DNA from 2 places in the Streptomyces sp. NPDC048002 genome. Region 2 is predicted to be linked to the other one. Evidence: riboswitches for the same ligand, from Rfam matches in the RefSeq annotation. Region 2 holds a riboswitch; the other holds the start of a gene.

Region 1 (10,343 bases), on a different contig from region 2:
GGTCTACGGCCTGCTCGCGATGGCGGTGATCGTGGCGGTCCTCGGCGTCGTCAACACGCTGGCGATGTCGGTGTTCGAGCGTTCGCAGGAGATCGGCATGCTCCGCGCGATCGGCCTGGACCGCAAGGGCATCAAGCGGATGGTCCGGCTGGAGTCGCTGGTGATCTCGCTCTTCGGCGGGGTGCTGGGGATCGGCCTGGGCGTGTTCTTCGGCTGGGCCGCAGGTGAGCTGCTGGCCTCGCGGATGGCGACGTACGAGCTGGTCCTGCCCTGGGCCAGGCTGGGCGTCTTCCTGCTGCTGGCGGCGACCGTGGGCGTGCTGGCGGCCCTGTGGCCGGCCCGGCGGGCGGCGCGGCTGAACATGCTGACGGCGATCAAGTCCGAGTAACGGCAGGGACCGAGGGCCCCGCTTCCGTACGGAGGCGGGGCCCTTCGTCAGTTCCAGGTACGGGCCCGCAGGGGCATCCGGGCGTCGCCGGGGTCGGTGGCGCGGACCGCCAGGACCTGGTTCACGCCGAGGGTGTTGCGTTCGAAGGCGAGTGCGCAGGCCGCCATGTAGAGGCGCCACACCCGGGCCCGGCCGGGACCGGCCAGCTCGGCCGCGCGGTCCCACTCGGCCTCCAGCCGGGCGACCCAGTGGCGCAGGGTCAGGGCGTAGTGCTCCCGGATCGCCTCGACGTCCCGGACCTCGAAACCGGCCCGCTCCAGCTGGGTGACGGTGACGCCGACGGGCTGGAGTTCGCCGTCGGGGAAGACGTAGGCGTCGATGAACTCGTCCACCGCGTACGCCGATTCGTCGCGCTGCGGGCGCCGGGCGATCTGGTGGTTGAGCAGCCTGCCCCCGGGAGCGAGCAGCGCGTGCAGGGCGGTCGCGTACTCCAGGTACCGCTCGGCGCCGACGTGTTCGGCCATGCCGACGGAGGAGATCGCGTCGTAGGGTCCGTCCGGCACGTCGCGGTAGTCCTGGACGCGGATCTCGATCCGGTCGGTCAGTCCCTCGTCGGCGGCGCGCTTGCGGGCGTACGCCGCCTGCTCCTCGGAGAGCGTGACCCCGACGACGCTCACGCCGTACGCGCGGGCGGCGTGGGCCGCCAGGGCTCCCCAGCCGCAGCCGACGTCCAGCAGCCGCATGCCGGGCGCGAGTCCGAGTTTGCGGCAGACCAGGTCGAGCTTGTCGTGCTGGGCGTCCTCCAGCGTGCCGTCGGCATCGTGCCAGTAGGCGCAGGAGTACACCATCGACGGGCCGAGGACGATCCCGTAGAAGTCGTTGCCGACGTCGTAGTGGTGGCTGATGGCGCGCCGGTCGGTGCGCCGGGTGTGGAGGTGGCCGCGGCGGCGGACCTCCTCCTCGGGAGGCGCCGGCGGCGGCAGCGGCCCGGCCAGCCGGACCAGCCCCCTGATCGCCGAGCGGACCTCCTTGTCGCGCAGCGCGTCCCGCAGGGAGCGGGCGTCCTCGCCGCGCTCCCAGATCCGGCCGGAGAGCAGGTCGAGGGCGGTGTAGAGGTCGCCCTCGATGTCCAGGTCGCCCGCCACCCAGGCGCGGGCGAGCCCGAGTTCGCCGGGCCGCCACAGCAGCCGGCGCACGGCGCGGCGGTGGTGGACCACCAGCGCGGGCGCGCCCGGCGGGCCCGCCTGCGAACCGTCCCAGGCGCGGATGCGCAGGGGGAGCGGCTCTCCCAGCAACTGTTCGACCAGGCCCTTCAGCCGCAGCGCGGCGTCTGCCATGGGGCACCTCCACGACGGTGAACCGGAATGTCCGACATCCACGTAAACACCGACGGAGGTCTCGCGCAGTCCCCCACGAGCGTCATGGGCGGGCAAAGAAGGTGAATGCCCCCGAAAGGCGGTCAGCGCGCCCGGGACGCCGGTGCGCGCGCCCGGGGAGCCGGTCCTCGGGCCCGCCCGGCCCCGCGGGTACGCCGAAGGGCCTCCCGCACCACGGATGGCGGGAGGCCCTTCGGATGGATCGGTGACCGGTCGTCAGGAGGCCTTGGCCTTCTCCTCGGTCTTCTCCTCGGTCTTCGGCGCGGCGGCCGCGGGGGCCGGCGCCGGCTTGGCCGCCTCGTAGAACTCCTCGCGCGGGGACTCCAGCGCGCCGAGCGCCACGACCTCACGCTTGAGGAACATGCCGAGCGTCCAGTCGGCGAAGACGCGGATCTTGCGGTTCCACGTCGGCATCGCCAGGCCGTGGTAGCCGCGGTGCATGTACCACGCCAGCCGGCCCTTGAGCTTGATCTTCATCTTGCCCATGACGATCATCGCGACGCCCTTGTGGAGGCCGAGACCCGCGACGGCGCCCTTGTTGGCGTGGCTGTAGTCCTTCTGCGGGAAGCCCCGCATACCGGAGATCACGTTGTCGCCGAGGACCTTGGCCTGCCGCAGCGCGTGCTGCGCGTTCGGCGGGCACCAGGCGTTGGGGTTGCCGGCCTTCCGGCCGACCAGGTCCGGGACCTGGGCGTTGTCGCCCGCGGCCCAGATGTAGTCGGTGCCGGCGACCTGGAGCGTCGGCTCGCAGTCGACGTGACCGCGCGGGCCGAGCGGCAGACCGAAGCGGGACAGCGCCGGGTTCGGCTTCACACCGGCGGTCCAGACGATCGTGTTGGAGTCGACCTCCAACCCGTTCTTCAGCACGACGTGGCCGTCGACGCAGGAGTCCATCGAGGTGGAGAGGTAGATCTCCACACCGCGGCTCTCCAGGTGCTCCTTGCCGTACTGGCCGAGCTTGGGGCCCACCTCGGGGAGGATCTTGTCGGCCGCGTCGACGAGGACGAACCGCATGTCCTCGCGGGAGACGCTGGTGTAGTACTTGGCCGCGTCGCGGGCCATGTCCTCGACCTCGCCGATGGTCTCCGCGCCCGCGAAGCCACCACCGATGAAGACGAAGGTGAGCGCCTTGCGGCGGATCTCCTCGTCCGTGGTGGAGTCGGCCTTGTCCAGCTGCTCCAGCACGTGGTTGCGCAGGCCGATGGCCTCCTCGATGCCCTTCATGCCGATGCCCTGCTCGGCGAGGCCGGGGATCGGGAAGGTGCGGGAGACCGCGCCCATCGCGATGACCAGGTAGTCGAACGGCAGCTCGTACGCCTCGCCCACGAGCGGGGCGATCGTGGCGACCTTGCGGTCCTGGTCGATGGTGGTGACCCGGCCGGTGAGGACCTCCGCCTTGGGCAGCACTCGTCGCAGCGGGACGACGACGTGACGCGGGGAGATGTTGCCGGCGGCGGTTTCGGGGAGGAAGGGCTGGTAGGTCATGTACGACCGGGGGTCGACGACCGTGACGGTCGCCTCTCCGTAGCGCATCTTCTTGAGGATGCGCCGAGCTGCGTACAGGCCTACGTACCCACCGCCTACTACGAGGATCCTGGGACGCTCCGTGGTGCTCATGCCATCGAGTATCCACCCGCCCCAGGGGGGTCGCTCGTGCGCCCCTTCACAAGCATCCGCAGGGGGTGTGCTATCCTCCGCGGCCCGCGTGATCCAAGTCATGGCGGCGAGGGGGAACCACGGTGTAGTGCGGGCCGTTGTCAATGCCGCGTGAGCTGCCTCTCTGGCCGTTTCGAGGCTCCGTGAGGATCATGAAACACCCCCGCGCGAGACCTCTCCCGGAGACCCGCTTACACCCCTTCTGAACACGTTCAAGGGGGTGTTGGGACCCCGGAAGGGCCAACCGGGCCCCTTTCGCGCGCCAAGAGGGCCGAAATCCTTGTGAAGAACTTCACGAACTTTCTCGGCGGGGCGTCGAGGAGGGGCCCTCAAGGGCCCCTCGGAGACGCTCAGACGCTACATGACCTGCTCAGCCGAGGCTACTGGCCAGTAATAAAAGAGGGCTACGCCACCGACCACGCGATGCCGTCGAGGATGTCGTGCTCGCTCACGACGACCTCCTCCGCACCGATCCGCTCCATGATCGCCAGCAGCACGAGCGCGCCCGAGGCGATCACGTCGACCCGCCCCGGGTGCATGGACGGCACCGCCGCCCGCTCGGCGTGGGTGGAGCGCAGCAGCCACTCGGTGATCTCGCGGACCCGGTCGTGGGAGACCCGCGAGTGGTGGATGGCGGCCGAGTCGTACTCGGGCAGCTCCTGGGCGATGGCGGACACGGTGGTGACCGATCCGGCGAGCCCGACCAGGGTGTGCGCCTCGCGCAGGGGCACGGTCCGCTCGGCGAGGTCCAGGGCCGCCTCGATGTCGGCGCGCACCGCCGCGACCTGCTCCTCGGTGGGCGGGTCGGAGACGACACCGTCGCGCACCAGGTGCCGCTCGGTCATCCGGACGCAGCCGATGTCCACCGAGCGCGCCGCGCGGACGTGGTCGTCGCCGACCACGAACTCCGTGGACCCGCCGCCGATGTCCACGACCAGGAAGGGCCGCCGCAGCTCGGGGCGGCCCGTCAGCTCCCTGGTGGCGCCGGTGAAGGAGAACTCGGCCTCCTGGTCCCCGCTGATCACCTCCGGCTCGACACCGAGGATGCCGACGACCCCGCGCACGAAGTCCTCGCGGTTCTCGGCGTCCCGGGAGGCGGAGGTGGCCACGAAGCGGACGCGCTCGGCGCCGAGTTCCTTGATCACCTCGGCGTACTCGCGGCACGCGGCGAAGGTGCGCTCCAGCGCCTCGGGGGCGAGCCGCCCGGTGCGGTCGACGCCCTGGCCGAGCCGCACGATCGTCATCCGGCGGTCCAGTTCGACGAGTTCGCCCGTCGCGGGGTCGCAGTCGGCGACGAGCAGGCGGATGGAGTTGGTGCCGCAGTCGACGGCGGCGACCCGGGTCACTCGCCGTCCTTCTCGTCGAGGGGCTTGACGGCGAAGTGGCCGTCCTCGGTCGTCTCCGTCTGCCATCCCTCGCCGGTGGGCGGGCCGGCCGGGACCACGCACGCGCCCTTGCGCCACCACTCGGGCAGCATCGCGAGCGCCTCGTCGCCCAGCGGGTTCACCCCGGGGCCGGCGGCCAGCGAGTGCGCCACCAGCACGTGCAGGCACTTCACCCGGTCCGGCATGCCGCCCGCGCTCGGGAAGCCGGTCAGCTCCTCGATCTCGTCCCGGCGCCGGATGTAGTCCTCGTGCGCGGCGCGGTACGCGGCGGCCAGCTCCGGATCACTCTCCAGCCGGGCCGTCATCTCCTTCATCACCCCGTTGGCCTCCAGCGTCCCGATCGCGGACGCCGCCTTGGGGCAGGTCAGGTAGTACAGCGTCGGGAACGGCGTCCCGTCCGGCAGCCGCGGGGCCGTCTCCACCACGTCCGGCTGTCCGCACGGGCACCGGTGCGCGATGGCGCGCAGTCCGCGCGGCGGCCGGCCGAGCTGCTGCTTGAAGGCCTCGACGTCGGCGTCGGTCGGCTCGGTGCGCGGGGTGGTGGGCGGGGGCGTTTCCATCACAGTCTTTCGTCGTCTCTCATCTGTCGGTCCGCGGCTGGGTCTGTCGGTCCGCGGCGTCGGACTTGTCGACGCCGTCCCAGACGTTCGCGTACCAGGGGCGGTCGGCCGCGCCGAGGTCGGTGCGCGCCTGCTTCGCCGCGTCCGGATCCACCACGACGAACCCGGTCTCCCCCGGCATCACATAGTGCAGCCGGTCCCTGATCCGCTGCTCGGCGTACGCGTCGTCCTGCCAGCGTGCCTTGAGGTCCCGCAGCTCCTCCACCCGCTCCCGCGCCTGCCGCTTCTGGCGTTCCAGATCGGCGATCTCGGCGCGCTGGGCGACGTACTGCCTTATCGGGTAGGCGAGCGCCACGACCAGGGAGCAGACGACGAGGGCCAGCAGGGCGGCACGGCCGGTGAGGCGGGAACGGCGGGCCTGGCGCCGGGTCTGCGAACGGTAGACGCGGGCCGCCGTCTGCTCGCCGAGCAGACGGATCCTGGTCGTGGTGGAGAAGCGGTCCCGGTCCTTGACGGCCATCTCTCACTCCCGTTCACACACGCGCGTACGTCCCCGCACACGGTACGGGACCGGGTACGGGGACGTACGTACGACTGGCTAGGCCTTCAGCAGCTCAGCCCTTGCCGTGCTTACTGGTTCGCGGAGCGAAACCGCGGGAACGCCGAGCGGCCGGCGTACACCGCGGCGTCGTCGAGGATCTCCTCGATGCGCAGCAGCTGGTTGTACTTGGCGACGCGGTCCGAGCGGGCCGGGGCGCCGGTCTTGATCTGACCGCAGTTCACCGCGACGGCGAGGTCGGCGATGGTGACGTCCTCGGTCTCGCCGGAGCGGTGGGACATCATGCACTTGAAGCCGTTGCGCTGGGCCATCTCGACGGCGTCCAGGGTCTCGGTCAGCGAGCCGATCTGGTTGACCTTGACGAGCAGCGCGTTGGCGGAGCCCTCCTCGATACCGCGGGCGAGGCGCTCGGGGTTGGTGACGAAGAGGTCGTCGCCGACGATCTGGACCTTGTCGCCCAGCTGGTCGGTGATGATCTTCCAGCCGGCCCAGTCGTCCTCGAACAGCGGGTCCTCGATGGAGACGAGCGGGTACGCCTCGACGAGCTCGGCGTAGTACTCCGTCATCTCGGCGGCGGAGCGCTCCTTGCCCTCGAAGGTGTAGACGCCGTCCTTGTAGAACTCGGAGGCGGCGACGTCGAGGGCGAGGGCGATCTGCTCGCCGGGGGTGTAACCGGCCTCCTTGATGGCCTCGATGATGAGGTCCAGGGCGGCGCGGTTGGACTCCAGGTTCGGGGCGAAGCCGCCCTCGTCGCCGAGGCCGGTGGACAGGCCCTTGGTCTTCAGCACCTTCTTGAGGGTGTGGTAGACCTCGGCGCCCCAGCGCAGGGCCTCGGAGAAGGACTCCGCGCCGATCGGGGCGATCATGAACTCCTGGATGTCCACGTTGGAGTCGGCGTGCGAGCCGCCGTTCAGGATGTTCATCATCGGCACCGGCAGCAGGTGCGCGTTGGGGCCGCCCAGGTAGCGGAAGAGCGGCAGGTCGCTGGCCTCGGAGGCGGCGTGGGCGACGGCGAGCGAGACGCCGAGGATGGCGTTGGCGCCGAGCGAGCCCTTGTTGTCGGTGGCGTCCAGGTCGAACATGGCCTGGTCGATCAGGCGCTGCTCGGTGGCGTCGTAGCCGACCAGCTCCGGGCCGATCTGCTCGATGACCGCGAGGACGGCTTTCTCGACACCCTTGCCGAGGTAGCGGTTCGGGTCACCGTCGCGCAGCTCGATGGCCTCGAAGGCACCGGTGGAGGCGCCGGACGGAACGGCGGCACGACCCGTGCTGCCGTCGTCGAGGCCGACCTCGACCTCGACGGTGGGGTTGCCTCGCGAGTCGAGGATTTCCCGGGCTACGACGACGTCGATGGACGGCACGAGCATCTCCTTCATGGGATGTGACGCTGGAAGTGCGGGGCACGTGAGCCTTGCGACTAGAGCCTAACCGCCCCGGGGACGTAGGCCAGCCGACCGACCGTCCCGTGGACAAGGACAGACGGTACCCATTGTTTCCCGCCGGAACAAAGGGGCGGTGAACGACGGGAAAAGAAAAACCCCGCCCCGGTGCGTACGGGGGAACACGCACCGGGGCGGGGAGCCCGTGGGGACGGGGGGTGGTCCGCACGGGGCCCCCAGTATGGAGGCCGCCGATAGGAGGACCCTGTGATTCGGCTACGGGATCACTTGAGGTGCAGCTGCTGACCGGGGTAGATCAGGTCGGCGTCCTCGACGATGTCCTTGTTCAGCTTGAAGAGCTTGGCCCAGCCGCCCTTGACGTCGTTCTCCTCGGCGATGGTGCTGAGGGTGTCGCCCTTGACGACCTTGTACTCGCCGTCACCCTTCTTGACCTTCTTGCCGGTCGGGGTGGTGACGGTCTTCTGGGTCTTCTTGGCGGCCGGACGCTCGGTCGAGCGCGAGGCGGTCTGCTGCTCGGTGGAGCGCGTGGCGGTCTCGGTGGAGCCGCCGGTGGAGTTCTCGGTGGAGTTCTCGGTGGTGGTGGAGCCGCCGTCGTACGCGGCGCTCGACAGGCCGACACCGCAGCTCGGCCAGGCACCCTTGCCCTGACCGGCGAGAACCTTCTCGGCGATCTCGATCTGCTGCGCCTTGCTCGCCTGGTCGGCGGTGGAGGCGTACTGCGTGCCGCCGTACGCGGCCCAGGTGGACGCGGAGAACTGGAGGCCGCCGTAGTAGCCGTTGCCCGTGTTGATGGACCAGTTGCCGCCGGACTCGCACTGGGCGACGGCGTCCCACTCGGAGGCGGTGGCGGCGGAGGCGTTGCCGGCCACCATGAGCGGGGCGGCGACGGCCGCGCCGGTCACACCGGCGATGGCGATGGCGCGAGTGGCCTTGGACGGACGACGGTGCTTGCCCTTGCCGGAAAACAGCATGGATCGATCCCCTCACCGACGCCTGCGAGGTGAGCTGTCGGGTTCGGGCCGGTTGAGTTGCCCGGCCGCGCGGCCTGTCGGTCGCACGGCTCCACCCCAAGCCGGATCCGGTGTCGAGTCACCTCAACCGCCGGTCCCGGCGCTTACCTTGGGTCCCCCGCTCCTGCCTACGGCGCATGATGCGACGACTGTTCCCGTACGGCCACCGGCAGGATTCGGCGTGCGGCAGTCGGGGCCCGCTGCTGCGAGCGGTCACGACCGTAGGCAGGCGATCCGCGGAATTTCAAAGACGATCAGGGCTTCTGAGACTCATCCCACACTTTCACCAAAGCGGACATTCGGCGCGAAGTGTGACGCGAACTGCCCCTGCTTTTCGACCGGTTAGTCCCGTACTTCGAGGGTCTGACCGGGAGTGATGCGGCTGGGGTCGGGACCGATGGCCGACTCGTTGGCCGCGTACAGCCCGCGCCATCCGCCGTCGAGGTCAAGGGAGTCGGCGATGCTCGCCAGGGTGTCGCCGGCCCGGACGACATACGTATCGTCCGCCCCGCGCTCGTCCGCGGGCTGGCCCCGATGGCGGCCGGCCCCGGTGTCGACGAGAGCGGAATCGCCCCCGACCCAGAGGATGCTGTCCGAATTGTCCAGCCCGGATATTCCTGTGAACAGGCTGTCGACCTCGCGCGAGGGGTCACTCTGGGAGGAGTCCGACGAACCGGACGAGCCGGGCGCGCCCTTCGACTTCCCGGACTCGGAAGCCCGCGCCGACTCGGTGGACTTGTCCGCCTTTGACGGCTTCTCCGACGTGGCCGAATCCGACGCCTCGTCCGACGCCTCGTCCGACGCCCCCGGGGTGGCGGACGCCTCGGAACCGGAATCGTCGCTGCCGGAGTCGGAGGGCGACTCGGAGGCGCCACCGCCGATGGCGTCCAGCAGACCGGACGAACTGGACGAGTTGGATGATTCGGAGGAGTCGGATGAATTGCCGTCCTCTTCCAGGCCCGTGTCGATTCCGACCGAACCGGACTCCGCGTCAAGGCCGGAGAGCGGACCGCAGGTCGGCCAGGCGGCCAGCCCCTGGTCGGCGAGGATGCGCTCGGCGACGGCTATCTGCTGGGAGCGGCTGGCCCGGTCCGGGCTGGCCGCGTACGCCTTGCCCCCGTACTCCTCCCAGTTCTCCTGGGTGACCTGGAGGCCGCCGTAGTAGCCGTTGCCGCTGTCCTCGCTCCAGGAGCCGCCGCTCTCGCACTCCGCGACCCTGTCCCAGGTGGTTCCCTCCGCCGCGCTGGCGCCCGTGGCGCCGAGCAGCGGGATGGCGATGGCGGAGCCGGTCACCCCGGCCGCGACGATGAGTGCCGGAGCCTGGCGGGGGCGACGGTGTCGACCGTTCCCGGAGAGCATGCGAGAGCCTTTCGCAGAACAGCAGGGACCGGCGCGGTACTCGTGGGGGCGAGGCGCCGCGCTGACGAGTGAACGTATAGGCAGACGATCACTTGTCACAAGTCGATGCCGCACAGATCACGTGAAGATCACAGACTTGAGGGTGTGTCACATTGACCGGGGTGCGACCGGTCAGTCGCGGGGCGTGAACTCGACCGGCAAAGTGCGTAGTCCGCGCATGATGAGGCCGCCGCGCCAGCGCAGGTCGGCCGGTTCGGCGCCGAGCCGGAGGTCGGGCAGCCGGGTGAGGAGGGTGGCCAGCGCGGTCTGGCCCTCCAGCCGGGCCAGCGGGGCGCCCAGGCAGTAGTGGATGCCGTGGCCGTACCCGAGGTGCTGGTTGTCGCGGCGGGAGAGGTCGAGGGTGTCCGGGTCCGCGAACCGCGCCGGGTCCCGGTCCGCGGCGGCGAGCACCACCAGCACCGGGTCGCCCGCGGCGATCTCCTGGCCGCCGAGGGCGAGCGGCCGGGTGGCGAAGCGCCAGGTGGCGAGCTCCACGGGGCCGTCGTAGCGCAGGAGTTCCTCCACGCCGGTTTCGAGCAGACCGGTCTCCCCCGCGGCGAGCGAGCGCTGGAGGCGGGCCCGCTGCTCGGGGTGGGTGAGCAGGGCGAAGG
Region 2 (10,343 bases):
GCCGTCATGGGGTGTGTGGTGAACGGTCCCGGAGAGGCCCGGGAGGCCGATCTGGGGGTCGCCTCCGGCAACGGCAAGGGGCAGATCTTCGTGAAGGGCGAGGTCGTGAAGACGGTGCCCGAGTCGAAGATCGTGGAGACCCTCATCGAGGAGGCGATGAGGATCGCCGAGCAGATGGAGCAGGACGGCGTCGCGTCGGGGGAGCCGGCCGTCACCGTGAGTTGAGCAGCACGGACCGAAGGGGGCCCGATCGTGACGATTCTGGAGAACATCCGAGGACCACGCGACCTGAAGGCGCTGTCCGAGCCGGAACTCGGTGAACTGTCCGACGAGATCAGGGAGTTCCTGGTGCACGCGGTCGCCAGGACCGGCGGCCACCTCGGGCCCAATCTGGGGGTGGTGGAACTCTCCATCGCGCTCCACCGGGTCTTCGAGTCGCCGGTCGACCGCATCGTCTGGGACACCGGCCATCAGAGCTATGTGCACAAGCTTTTGACGGGACGTCAGGACTTCTCCAAGCTGCGCGGCAAGGGCGGCCTGTCCGGCTACCCCTCGCGCGAGGAGTCCGAGCACGACATCGTCGAGAACAGCCACGCCTCCACCGCGCTGGGCTGGGCCGACGGACTCGCCAAGGCCCGCCAGGTACAGGGCGAGAAGGGGCATGTCGTCGCCGTCATGGGGGACGGCGCGCTGACCGGCGGCATGGCCTGGGAGGCGCTGAACAACATCGCGGCCGCCAAGGACCGCCCGCTGATCATCGTCGTCAACGACAACGAGCGCTCCTACGCGCCCACCATCGGCGGCCTCGCCAACCACCTCGCCACCCTGCGCACCACCGACAGCTACGAGAAGGTCCTGGCCTGGGGCAAGGACGTCCTGCTGCGCACCCCGGTCGTCGGCCACACCGTCTACGAGGCCCTGCACGGCGCCAAGAAGGGCTTCAAGGACGCCTTCGCCCCGCAGGGACTCTTCGAGGACCTGGGACTGAAGTACGTCGGCCCCATCGACGGACACGACATCGGCGCCGTCGAGTCCGCGCTGCGCCGCGCCAAACGGTTCCACGGGCCGGTCCTGGTCCACTGCCTCACCGAGAAGGGCCGCGGCTACGAACCCGCCCTCGCCCATGAGGAGGACCACTTCCACACCGTCGGCGTGATGGACCCCCTCACCTGCGCCCCGCTCGCCCCCTCCGCGGCCCCCTCCTGGACCTCGGTGTTCGGCGAGGAGATCGTGCGGATCGGGGAGGAGCGCCAGGACGTCGTGGCGATCACGGCGGCCATGCTGCACCCGGTCGGCCTCGGCGCGTTCGCCGCCCGCTTCCCCGACCGGGTCTGGGACGTCGGGATCGCCGAACAGCACGCGGCCGTCTCCGCGGCCGGCCTCGCCACCGGCGGCGTCCATCCCGTCGTCGCCGTCTACGCCACCTTCCTCAACCGGGCCTTCGACCAGCTCCTGATGGACGTCGCCCTGCACCGCTGCGGGGTCACCTTCGTCCTGGACCGGGCCGGCGTCACCGGCGTCGACGGCGCCTCCCACAACGGCATGTGGGACCTGTCGATCCTCCAGGTCGTCCCCGGACTGCGGATCGCCGCGCCGCGCGACGCCGACCAGTTGCGCGCCCAGCTCAGGGAGGCCGTCGCGGTGGACGACGCGCCCACGCTGATCCGCTTCCCCAAGGAGTCGGTGGGCCCGGCGGTCCCGGCCGTCGACCGGGTCGGCGGCATGGACGTGCTGCACCGCGACGAGTGGCCCGAGGTACTCCTGGTCGCCGTCGGCGTCATGGCGCCGGTCTGCCTCCAGGCCGCCGAACTGCTGCGCGCCCGCGGCATCCCCTGCACGGTCGTCGACCCCCGCTGGATCAAGCCCGTCGACCCGGCGCTGCCCGGCCTGGCCGCGCGGCACCGGCTGGTGGCCGTGGTGGAGGACAACAGCCGGGCCGCCGGGGTGGGCGCCGCCGTGGCCCTCGCGCTGGGTGACGCCGATGTCGACGTGCCCGTACGCCGGTTCGGCATCCCCGAGCAGTTCCTCGCGCACGCCAAACGCGCCGAGGTGCTCGCGGACATCGGCCTCACCCCCGTCGAGGTCGCCGGACGGATCAGCGCGAGCCTGGCCGTCCAGGAGCAAGCCAAGGAGACAGCGGAATGACCACGGAGTTCGACCTCGGCGCACTGCTGGCCGAGCGCGGCGCCGAGCGCTACGAGCTGCACGGCAGGTACCTCAACCACCAGCTCCCGCGCATGCTGCACACCATCGGCTTCGACAAGGTCTACGAACGGGCCGAGGGAGCCTACTTCTGGGACGCGGACGGCGCCGACTACCTGGACATGCTCGCCGGGTTCGGGGTGATGGGCCTGGGCCGCCACCACCCCGTGGTCCGCAAGGCCCTGCACGACGTCCTCGACGCACAGCTCGCCGACCTCACCCGCTTCGACTGCCAGCCCCTGCCGGGCCTGCTCGCCGAGCGGCTCCTCGTGCACAGCCCGCACCTGGACCGGGTGTTCTTCGGCAACAGCGGCACCGAGGCGGTGGAGACCGCGCTGAAGTTCGCCCGCCGCGCCACCGGCCGGCCCCGCGTCCTCTACTGCGACCACGCCTTCCACGGTCTGACCACGGGCTCCCTCTCCGTCAACGGCGAGGACGGCTTCCGCGACGGCTTCGCCCCGCTGCTGCCCGACACGGCCGTACCCCTCGGTGATCTCGACGCCCTGGCAAGGGAGTTGAAGAAGGGGGACGTCGCCGCCCTGATCGTCGAGCCGATCCAGGGCAAGGGCGTGCACGAGGCTCCGCCCGGCTACCTCCGGGCCGCCCAGGAACTGCTCCACCGGCACAAGGCCCTGCTCATCGCCGACGAGGTGCAGACCGGGCTCGGCCGGACCGGGGACTTCTACGCCTACCAGCACGAGGACGGCGTCGAACCGGACCTGGTCTGCGTGGCCAAGGCGCTCTCCGGGGGCTACGTCCCGGTCGGCGCCACCCTCGGCAAGGACTGGATCTTCAAGAAGGTCTACTCGTCGATGGACCGGGTGCTCGTCCACTCGGCGAGCTTCGGCTCCAACGCCCAGGCCATGGCGGCGGGGCTCGCCGTGCTCGCGGTCATGGAGGACGAGCAGATCGTCGCGAACGCCCGCGCCACGGGCGAGCTGCTGAGGTCCCGGCTCGCGGCCCTGGTCGGCAAGTACGAGCTGCTCGCCGACGTGCGCGGCCGGGGCCTGATGATCGGCGTCGAGTTCGGCCGGCCCTCCTCGCTGAAGCTGCGCGGCCGGTGGACCATGCTCCAGGCCGCCCGCAAGGGCCTGTTCGCGCAGATGGTCGTCGTGCCGCTGCTCCAGCGGCACCGCATCCTCACCCAGGTCTCCGGCGACCACCTGGAAGTGATCAAGCTCATCCCGCCGCTGACCATCGGTGAGCGCGAGGTGGACCGCTTCCTGGACGCCTTCACCGAGGTGATGGACGACGCGCACAGCGGCGGCGGACTGATGTGGGACTTCGGAAAGACCCTGGTCAAGCAGGCCGTCGCCAACCGGCAGTAGCCCATTTGCCTCAGAGGCAAGAAATTTGCCCCTGAGGCAACGATCGGGCTGAATGGGGAGCATGAGCTCTCCCGAGACCGGCCCGGAGGACCTGCCCGTGGTGGCGCCCCAGCTGCGCGCCCTGCGCCACCGGGCCGCCCTCACCCTGGAGGCCGCCGCCCGGGCGGCCGGCCTGTCACCGGCCCACCTCTCCCGGCTGGAGACCGGACTGCGCCAGCCCTCGCTGCCGATGCTGCTCGCGCTCGCCCGCGTCTACGGTACGACGGTCTCGGAGCTGCTCGGCGAGACGGTCGCCGACCGGGACGCCGTGGTGCGCGCCGCCGACATGGAACCGACCGAGGCCGGCGGCTGGACCTACCGGCAGGCCGGCGCCCCCGGCCGGGGTATGCAGGCCCTCAGGCTGCACGTCCCCTTCGGCTCCCAGGGCGACATCGTCCGGGTCCACCCCGGCGAGGAGTGGCTCCACGTCCTCACCGGGCGGCTCCGGCTGCGCCTCGGGGACACCGCGCACCTGCTCGCCCCGGGCGACAGTGCCCACTTCGACTCGCTCACCCCGCACCGGATCGCCGCGGACCGGGGCGGGGCCGAGCTGCTCTTCGTCCACACCCTGCTGCAGAGCCCGACGGCCGCCCTGTGCCTGGGCCCGAACCCTGGAGTCATGCCATGAAGGACATGGAGGAGAAGTTCCCCCGCGCGCTGTGGGTCCGGCTTTTCATCTACATCGCGGTCGGACACGTCTTCGCCGCCTTCATCTACCTGCTCTTCGAACTGGGCGCCAAGCAGTAGACGGGCGCCCGCTCAGTCGAGCAGGCGGTCGCGGAGGCGTTCACGGGTCTCGGGGGTGACGGACAGCCCGCGTGCCAGGTAGGAGTCCACGTCGCCCCAGGTCTCCTCGATGGTCTCGAAGGCCGCGTTCAGGTACTCGGCGCGGGCGTCGAACAGGGGGCTGAGCAGCTCCATGATCTCGGGCGTGTACACGTTGTTGCGCTGCACCTTGTAGCGGCGGTGCTTGGCGTTCGACTCCAGGTAGTCGGCGAGGATCGCCTCGCGCTCCACGCCCACGGCGAGCAGGGTGACCGCCACCGACAGACCGGCGCGGTCCTTGCCCGCCGCGCAGTGCATCAGGGCCGGGACGCTGTCCTCGGCGAGGGAGTGCAGGACCCGGGAGTGCTCGGCGGTGCGCTCCTTCACGATCGTGCGGTACGACTCGATCATCCGGTTCGCGGCCTTGCCGTCGTCCAGGATCTCCCGCAGCTGCTCGATCTCGCCGTCGCGGACCATCTTCCAGAACTCCGCGCCGTCCGCGGGGTCGCTCAGCGGCAGGTTCACATTGCGGACCCCCGCCAGCTCGACGTCGGGGCCCTCCAGCTTCTGGTCCGCCGCGTTGCGGAAGTCGAAGATCGTGTGCAGCCCGAGCCCGGCCAGGAACGCGGCGTCCTGGGCGGTCGCGTGCGCGAGATGGCCGCTGCGGAACAGCACACCGTGCCGTACCCGCCGTCCGTCGACGGTGGGCAGCCCGCCCACGTCACGGAAATTGCGAACTCCGGCCAGCTCGGGCTCGGTCGACGGGACCTGCTGCGTCACTTGGGCTCCTCCCACCGGTCCCGCCGACTCCGGTGTCCGGCGGGCACGCTCTGACGATACGACATCCGGTCCGGCCGACCATGGAATGCCTCAAAACGGACTAAGAGTGGTGAAAGTCCCGCGATTTCCAGCGAGTTTGTGAGCCTGCTGTGATGTAACGGTTCTCCCCGCTAAGGGCTGTCTGGGTGTTCTGTCCGAATTGCTGTCTTCATTCCAACTCGCTGCGGAATAAAGGAGTCTGGAGCAACGTCACGTGAGCAGGGTCATAACCGTGACGGTGCGTCGCCCGTCATGTTCACGTAATGCGCATGCTTTTCAAGGGGATTTACGGGAATCCGCGCCCGGCCAATGCACGGAAAGTGACGGCGAATTCCCGCAAGGGATCAAGAAGGACGCCTTCGGGCGGAACCTTCTGCTTGTCCGTTTGCGTCTTGGTCGCTTACGTTCGCCACCAATCCGAGCGGACGCCGAATCCTGCCACCGCCCGGAATCCGCACACTCACCCGTACTCGGCAGGAGCGGGGGACCCACAGGCATCACCGCCTGGTCCGGTCTCCGGAACAGGCTCGGGGTCAAGTCGCGCCCAGCGCGCGGCCGGACATCTCCAGTCCGAACCCGACAGCTCACCTCGCAGGCGCCGGAGAGGAATGCGCCATGCCCGCGAAGGGTAAGCACCGTCGTCCCAAGACCCTGAGTCTCACCCGATCGATCGCCGTCGCCGGAACCGGTGGCGCCGCGCTCGCCCTCCCGCTCCTGGGAGCCACCGGCGCGCACGCGGCTCCGTCCCAGTCGGTTTCGGAAAAGGCCGTTCAGTCGGTCCAGTCGGTTCAGTCGGTCGAGAAGAAGTCGGTCGAGAAGAAGGCGGCGAAGAAGTCCGCCAAGACCGCCACCAAGTCCTACACCGTGGTTTCCGGGGACTATCTCTCGAAGATCGCCGACGAGCAGAACGTCAGCGGTGGCTGGGAGAAGCTGTACCAGGACAACCGTGAGGCCGTCGGCTCCGACCCGTCCCTGATCCACCCCGGCCTGAAGCTGTCGATCGGCGCCAAGGCCGCCGCGACGGGCGACGCCGGGAAGTCCGCGGCCAAGCCGTCCACCAAGTCCTCGTCGGACGCGGCGAAGTCGGACTCGTCGGACACCGCGAAGTCCTCCGAGGCCACGCAGTCCGCGCAGACCGAGCAGTCCGCCGACTCCTCGGAGTCCACCACCACCGCCACGCAGACCGCGCAGTCCTCCGCCTCGGGCTTCGCCGCGCCGGTCTCCGGTGCCGGTGTCGGCACCCAGTACAAGGTCGCGGGCAGCATGTGGTCCAGCGGTTACCACACCGGCGTCGACTTCGTGATCCCGACCGGCACCTCCCTGAAGGCCGTCGGCGCGGGCACCGTCGTCTCGGCCGGCTGGGGCGGCGCCTACGGCAACCAGGTCGTCATCCAGCTCGCCGACGGCCACTACGCGCAGTACGCCCACCTGTCCTCGCTGTCCGTCTCCAGCGGTCAGACGGTGACGGCGGGCCAGCAGGTCGGCCTCTCCGGTGCCACCGGCAACGTGACCGGCCCCCACCTGCACTTCGAGATCCGCACCACCCCGAACTACGGCTCGGACGTGGACCCGGTCGCCTACCTGCGGGCGAAGGGCGTCACCGTCGGCTGACGGAGCCCCCGCGCACGACCACCTGCCTGACACGCCGCCGAAGGCCGGACCCCCGATCCCCGGGTCCGGCCTTCGGTGTTCCCGCGCACCGCTGACCGCCGCCTCGCGGCAAGTCGGCTGAGCCCTCAACATCCCTGATCGGAGACGTATTCCGGGCTTGGTCAACCCTTTGCGAGTGGCCTATCTCACCGCCCGTCAACCCTTCCTTACGGTCGCGTAGGTCACATTGGAAGGTGAATCATGAGCCGATGTGGCAGACGATGCGAAGAGTGACGACAGGGCAGTGATCGGGTCGTACGTGGCGCTGGGGGACAGCTTCACCGAAGGGGTGGGCGACCCCGGGCCCGACGGGGCGTTCGTCGGCTGGGCCGACCGGTTCGCGGTACTCCTCGCGGACCGTCGGCCCGAGGGCGACTTCAGCTACGCGAACCTGGCCGTGCGCGGCAAGCTGCTCGACCAGATCGTGGCCGACCAGCTTCCGCGGGCCCTGGAACTCGCCCCGGACCTGGTCTCCTTCTGCGCCGGCGGCAACGACATCATCCGGCCCGGCACCGACCCCGACGAGGTCGCCGAGCGCTTCGAGCGGGGCGTGGCCCGGCTCACCGAGGTGGCCGGCACGGTCATGGTCACCACCGGCTTCGACACCCGGGGCGTGCCGGTGCTCAAGCATCTGCGCGGCAAGATCGCCACGTACAACCTGCATGTCCGGGCCGTCGCCGACCGGTACGGCTGCCCGGTGCTGGACCTGTGGTCCCTGCGGACCGTGCAGGACCGGCGGGCCTGGGACGGCGACCGGCTCCACCTCTCGGCGGAGGGGCACACGCGTGTGGCGCTCCGCGCCGGCCAGGTGCTCGGTCTCCAGGTCCCGGCCGACCCGGACCAGCCCTGGCCGCTGCTCCCGCCGCGCGGCACGCTGGCGGTCCGGCGGGACGACGTGCACTGGGCGCGCGAGTACCTCGTGCCGTGGATCGGCCGCCGACTGCGCGGCGAGTCCTCGGGCGACCACGTGACGGCCAAGGGCGCGCTGTCCCCGGACGACATCAAGATGCGCATCGGGACGGCGGTCTGAGGCGGCCGGGCTCCGGTCGGGAGCGGTCCGCTGCCGGTCAGCGGGCCGTCGCTGTCAACGCCTCGCGGTTCAGGCCCAGTTCGCCGGCGAGCGCCTCGTCGGCCCACTCCTGGGCGCGGGCTCGGGAGAGGGCGCCCTGGTAGGAGGTCAGCTGGACGGCCAGCCCGTCGAGGAGGGCCGTCAGGCGCAGGGCCGACGCGGCGGGGTCGGGGCAGTGGAACTCGCCCGCGGCCACGCCCTCGGCGATGACCTCCGACAGCGCGGCCTTCCACTCCTTGTCCAGTGCCTGGGTGACCTCGCGGAGCGCGGGCTCGCGCAGGGCCGCCGCCCAGCCCTCGATCCACAGCCGCCAGCCCTTGGCCTGCCCGGTCGGCGCGTACCAGCGCACCGCCGTGCGCAGCCGGCGCAGCGCGGTCGTACGGCGGCCCAGCAGCTTGCGCAGATGCGCCAGATCGTCCTCGGCGGCGTACGCGAAGGCGGCCGCGACCAGCTTCTCCTTGGTGGAGAAGTGGTAGAGCACCAGGGCGTTGCTGACCCCGAGCGCCGCGGCCACGTCGGCGATCCTGACCGCCGCCACGCCCCGCGCCTCGATCTGCCCCACGGCGGCCCGCAGCAACTCCTCGCGCCGCTCCGCCACGCTCAACCGCACCCTCGTCACGCGGCACACCCTAGACCCTCGGTACGCGAGCACCCAGGGCCGCCCCGACCGGCGGGGACACCGTCAGCGGTACTGGCCGAACCGCGCGGCGATCACCGGATGCCGGTCGGCGGCGATGGCGTGGGCCGCCGCGCGCGGGGTCGTGCCGTCGGCCTCGGCGCGGGTGAGCATCAGCTCGGTCAGGGCGCGCATCGAACGGCGGGTGTGGGCGAACGCCCCGTCCGCCTCGGGCCCGATGTCACCGAAGAGCGTCCACCACCACCAGGCGTTCGTCCCGGAGTTCACCACCACGTCCGGCAGCACCGTCACGCCGCGCGCCGCCAGCAGCGCCTCGGCCTCCGGCAGCACCGGCATGTTGGCCGCCTCGACGATCCAGCGGGCGGTCACCCGCCGCTGGTTCGTGGTGTCGATCGCGTACGACACGGCCGCGGGCACCAGGACCTCCGCCTCGGTGGACAGCCAGGCGTCGCCGGGCAGCTCGCGGTCCCCGGGGCGCAGCGCGCCGCGGTCCACGGTGCCGTGGGCGTCCCGCGCGGCGAGCAGGGCCTCCACGTCCAGCCCGGCGGGGTTGACGACGGTGCCCTTGAGGTCGGCGACGGCCACCACGGTCAGCCCCGCGCGGGCGAGGAAGCGTGCCGTGGCCCCGCCCATCGTGCCGAACCCCTGCACGGCCACCCGCGTGTCCGCGTACGGCACCCCGGCCCGGTCCAGGGCGGTGAGCGCCGATTCCGCGACTCCGCAGCCGCCGACCAGTTCGTCGAGGCCGATGCCGTCCACCTCCACGGCGAAGGCGTCGGCCAGCCGGCGCCGGGCCGCGGCCTCGTCGTCGAGCAGGGGGTACACGGCCTGGATCGACGACACCAGGCCCGCCTCCGCGGCCGCCCGGTCCACCAGGTCCTGGCTGAGCCCGAGGTCCTCGCCGGTGGTCCAGAAGCCCTCGACGTAGGGGCGTGCGGCCTTCAGGTAGCGCACCAGCAGGCCGTAGGCCGCCGGATCGCGCGGGTCGCAGTCGATGCCGCCCTTGGCGCCACCGAGCGGGACGTAGCGGCCGTCCGGGTCGTAGTGCAGTGCTTCCTTCATGGACATGCCGCGGGCGAGGCCGGTGACCTCCTCCAGCGTGCAGCCCGGACGCATTCGCAGACCGCCGCTGCACACCCCGCGCACCAGCCGGTCGATCACGACGAAGCCCTGGCGGCCGGTGATGTCATCGGTCCAGGTCAACGACAGAAGTGGGGCGGTCATGGGTGCTCCTTACTGAATCGCCGTTCAGTATCGGGACGGGTTCCCGGCGCTGTCAATCCGCTCAACGGATCTTCGGCCGGAAAACGGCGGCGGTCGTTGTCGCAGGGGCCGACCATAATGGGATGCCTCTACGACTCCACCTGGAGGTACCGTGACCGGTTCCCGTTCCCTGAGCTCCGTGCTCCGCACGCTGGAGCCCGCGGCCTTCGGTGCGGACCCGACCGGCGAGCGCATGGCGCGCATCCGTAGATCGCCCCACTTCAAGGACGGGGTCTTCCAGAACCCCGGGGGCGTGGCCCGGACCCGGCCGTCCGGGTCGATGCTGGAGTTCGCGAAGGTCTTCTTCGCGAAGGAGGAGCGGGCGCGGCGAGCCCCGCGCGGCACCGTCCCCCTGCACGCCACCACGCTCGCCGACATCGCCCGGCCGCCCGCCACCGGACTGCGCCTCACCTGGATGGGCCACTCCAGCGTGCTCGCGGAGATCGACGGGCACCGGGTGCTCTTCGACCCCGTGTGGGGCGAGCGCTGCTCCCCCTTCTCCTTCGCCGGACCCAAGCGGCTGCACCCCGCGCCGCTGCCGCTGGCCGCGCTCGGCCCGGTCGACGTCGTC

Evidence for each region. Region 2 has a riboswitch for cyclic di-AMP ahead of AB0E07_RS15925 (LysM peptidoglycan-binding domain-containing M23 family metallopeptidase). Riboswitches for the same ligand answer to the same signal wherever they lie in the genome.
Region 1: it holds a riboswitch for cyclic di-AMP, as region 2 does, so the genes downstream of both, AB0E07_RS03455 (transglycosylase family protein) here and AB0E07_RS15925 (LysM peptidoglycan-binding domain-containing M23 family metallopeptidase) in region 2, are expected to answer to the same signal.

Annotation. Positions count from the first base shown of each region.
Region 1 is NZ_JBEZNL010000002.1:88,164-98,506, forward strand. Features, by position in the region: gene AB0E07_RS03420 (FtsX-like permease family protein) at 1-388, shown strand, start outside; gene AB0E07_RS03425 (cyclopropane-fatty-acyl-phospholipid synthase family protein) at 436-1,725, opposite strand; gene AB0E07_RS03430 (NAD(P)/FAD-dependent oxidoreductase) at 1,981-3,381, opposite strand; gene AB0E07_RS03435 (Ppx/GppA phosphatase family protein) at 3,825-4,766, opposite strand; gene AB0E07_RS03440 (DUF501 domain-containing protein) at 4,763-5,365, opposite strand; gene AB0E07_RS03445 (septum formation initiator family protein) at 5,385-5,885, opposite strand; gene eno (phosphopyruvate hydratase) at 5,996-7,291, opposite strand; gene AB0E07_RS03455 (transglycosylase family protein) at 7,588-8,295, opposite strand; cyclic di-AMP (ydaO/yuaA leader) riboswitch at 8,300-8,480, opposite strand; gene AB0E07_RS03460 (transglycosylase family protein) at 8,677-9,693, opposite strand; gene AB0E07_RS03465 (cytochrome P450) at 9,865-10,343, opposite strand, start outside.
Region 2 is NZ_JBEZNL010000010.1:134,580-144,922, forward strand. Features, by position in the region: gene ispG (flavodoxin-dependent (E)-4-hydroxy-3-methylbut-2-enyl-diphosphate synthase) at 1-225, shown strand, start outside; gene dxs (1-deoxy-D-xylulose-5-phosphate synthase) at 253-2,145, shown strand; gene AB0E07_RS15905 (aspartate aminotransferase family protein) at 2,142-3,530, shown strand; gene AB0E07_RS15910 (XRE family transcriptional regulator) at 3,592-4,197, shown strand; gene AB0E07_RS15915 (DUF6126 family protein) at 4,194-4,316, shown strand; gene AB0E07_RS15920 (tyrosine-protein phosphatase) at 4,329-5,114, opposite strand; cyclic di-AMP (ydaO/yuaA leader) riboswitch at 5,605-5,764, shown strand; gene AB0E07_RS15925 (LysM peptidoglycan-binding domain-containing M23 family metallopeptidase) at 5,769-6,764, shown strand; gene AB0E07_RS15930 (SGNH/GDSL hydrolase family protein) at 7,048-7,833, shown strand; gene AB0E07_RS15935 (TetR family transcriptional regulator C-terminal domain-containing protein) at 7,871-8,491, opposite strand; gene AB0E07_RS15940 (Glu/Leu/Phe/Val dehydrogenase dimerization domain-containing protein) at 8,555-9,733, opposite strand; gene AB0E07_RS15945 (MBL fold metallo-hydrolase) at 9,885-10,343, shown strand, end outside.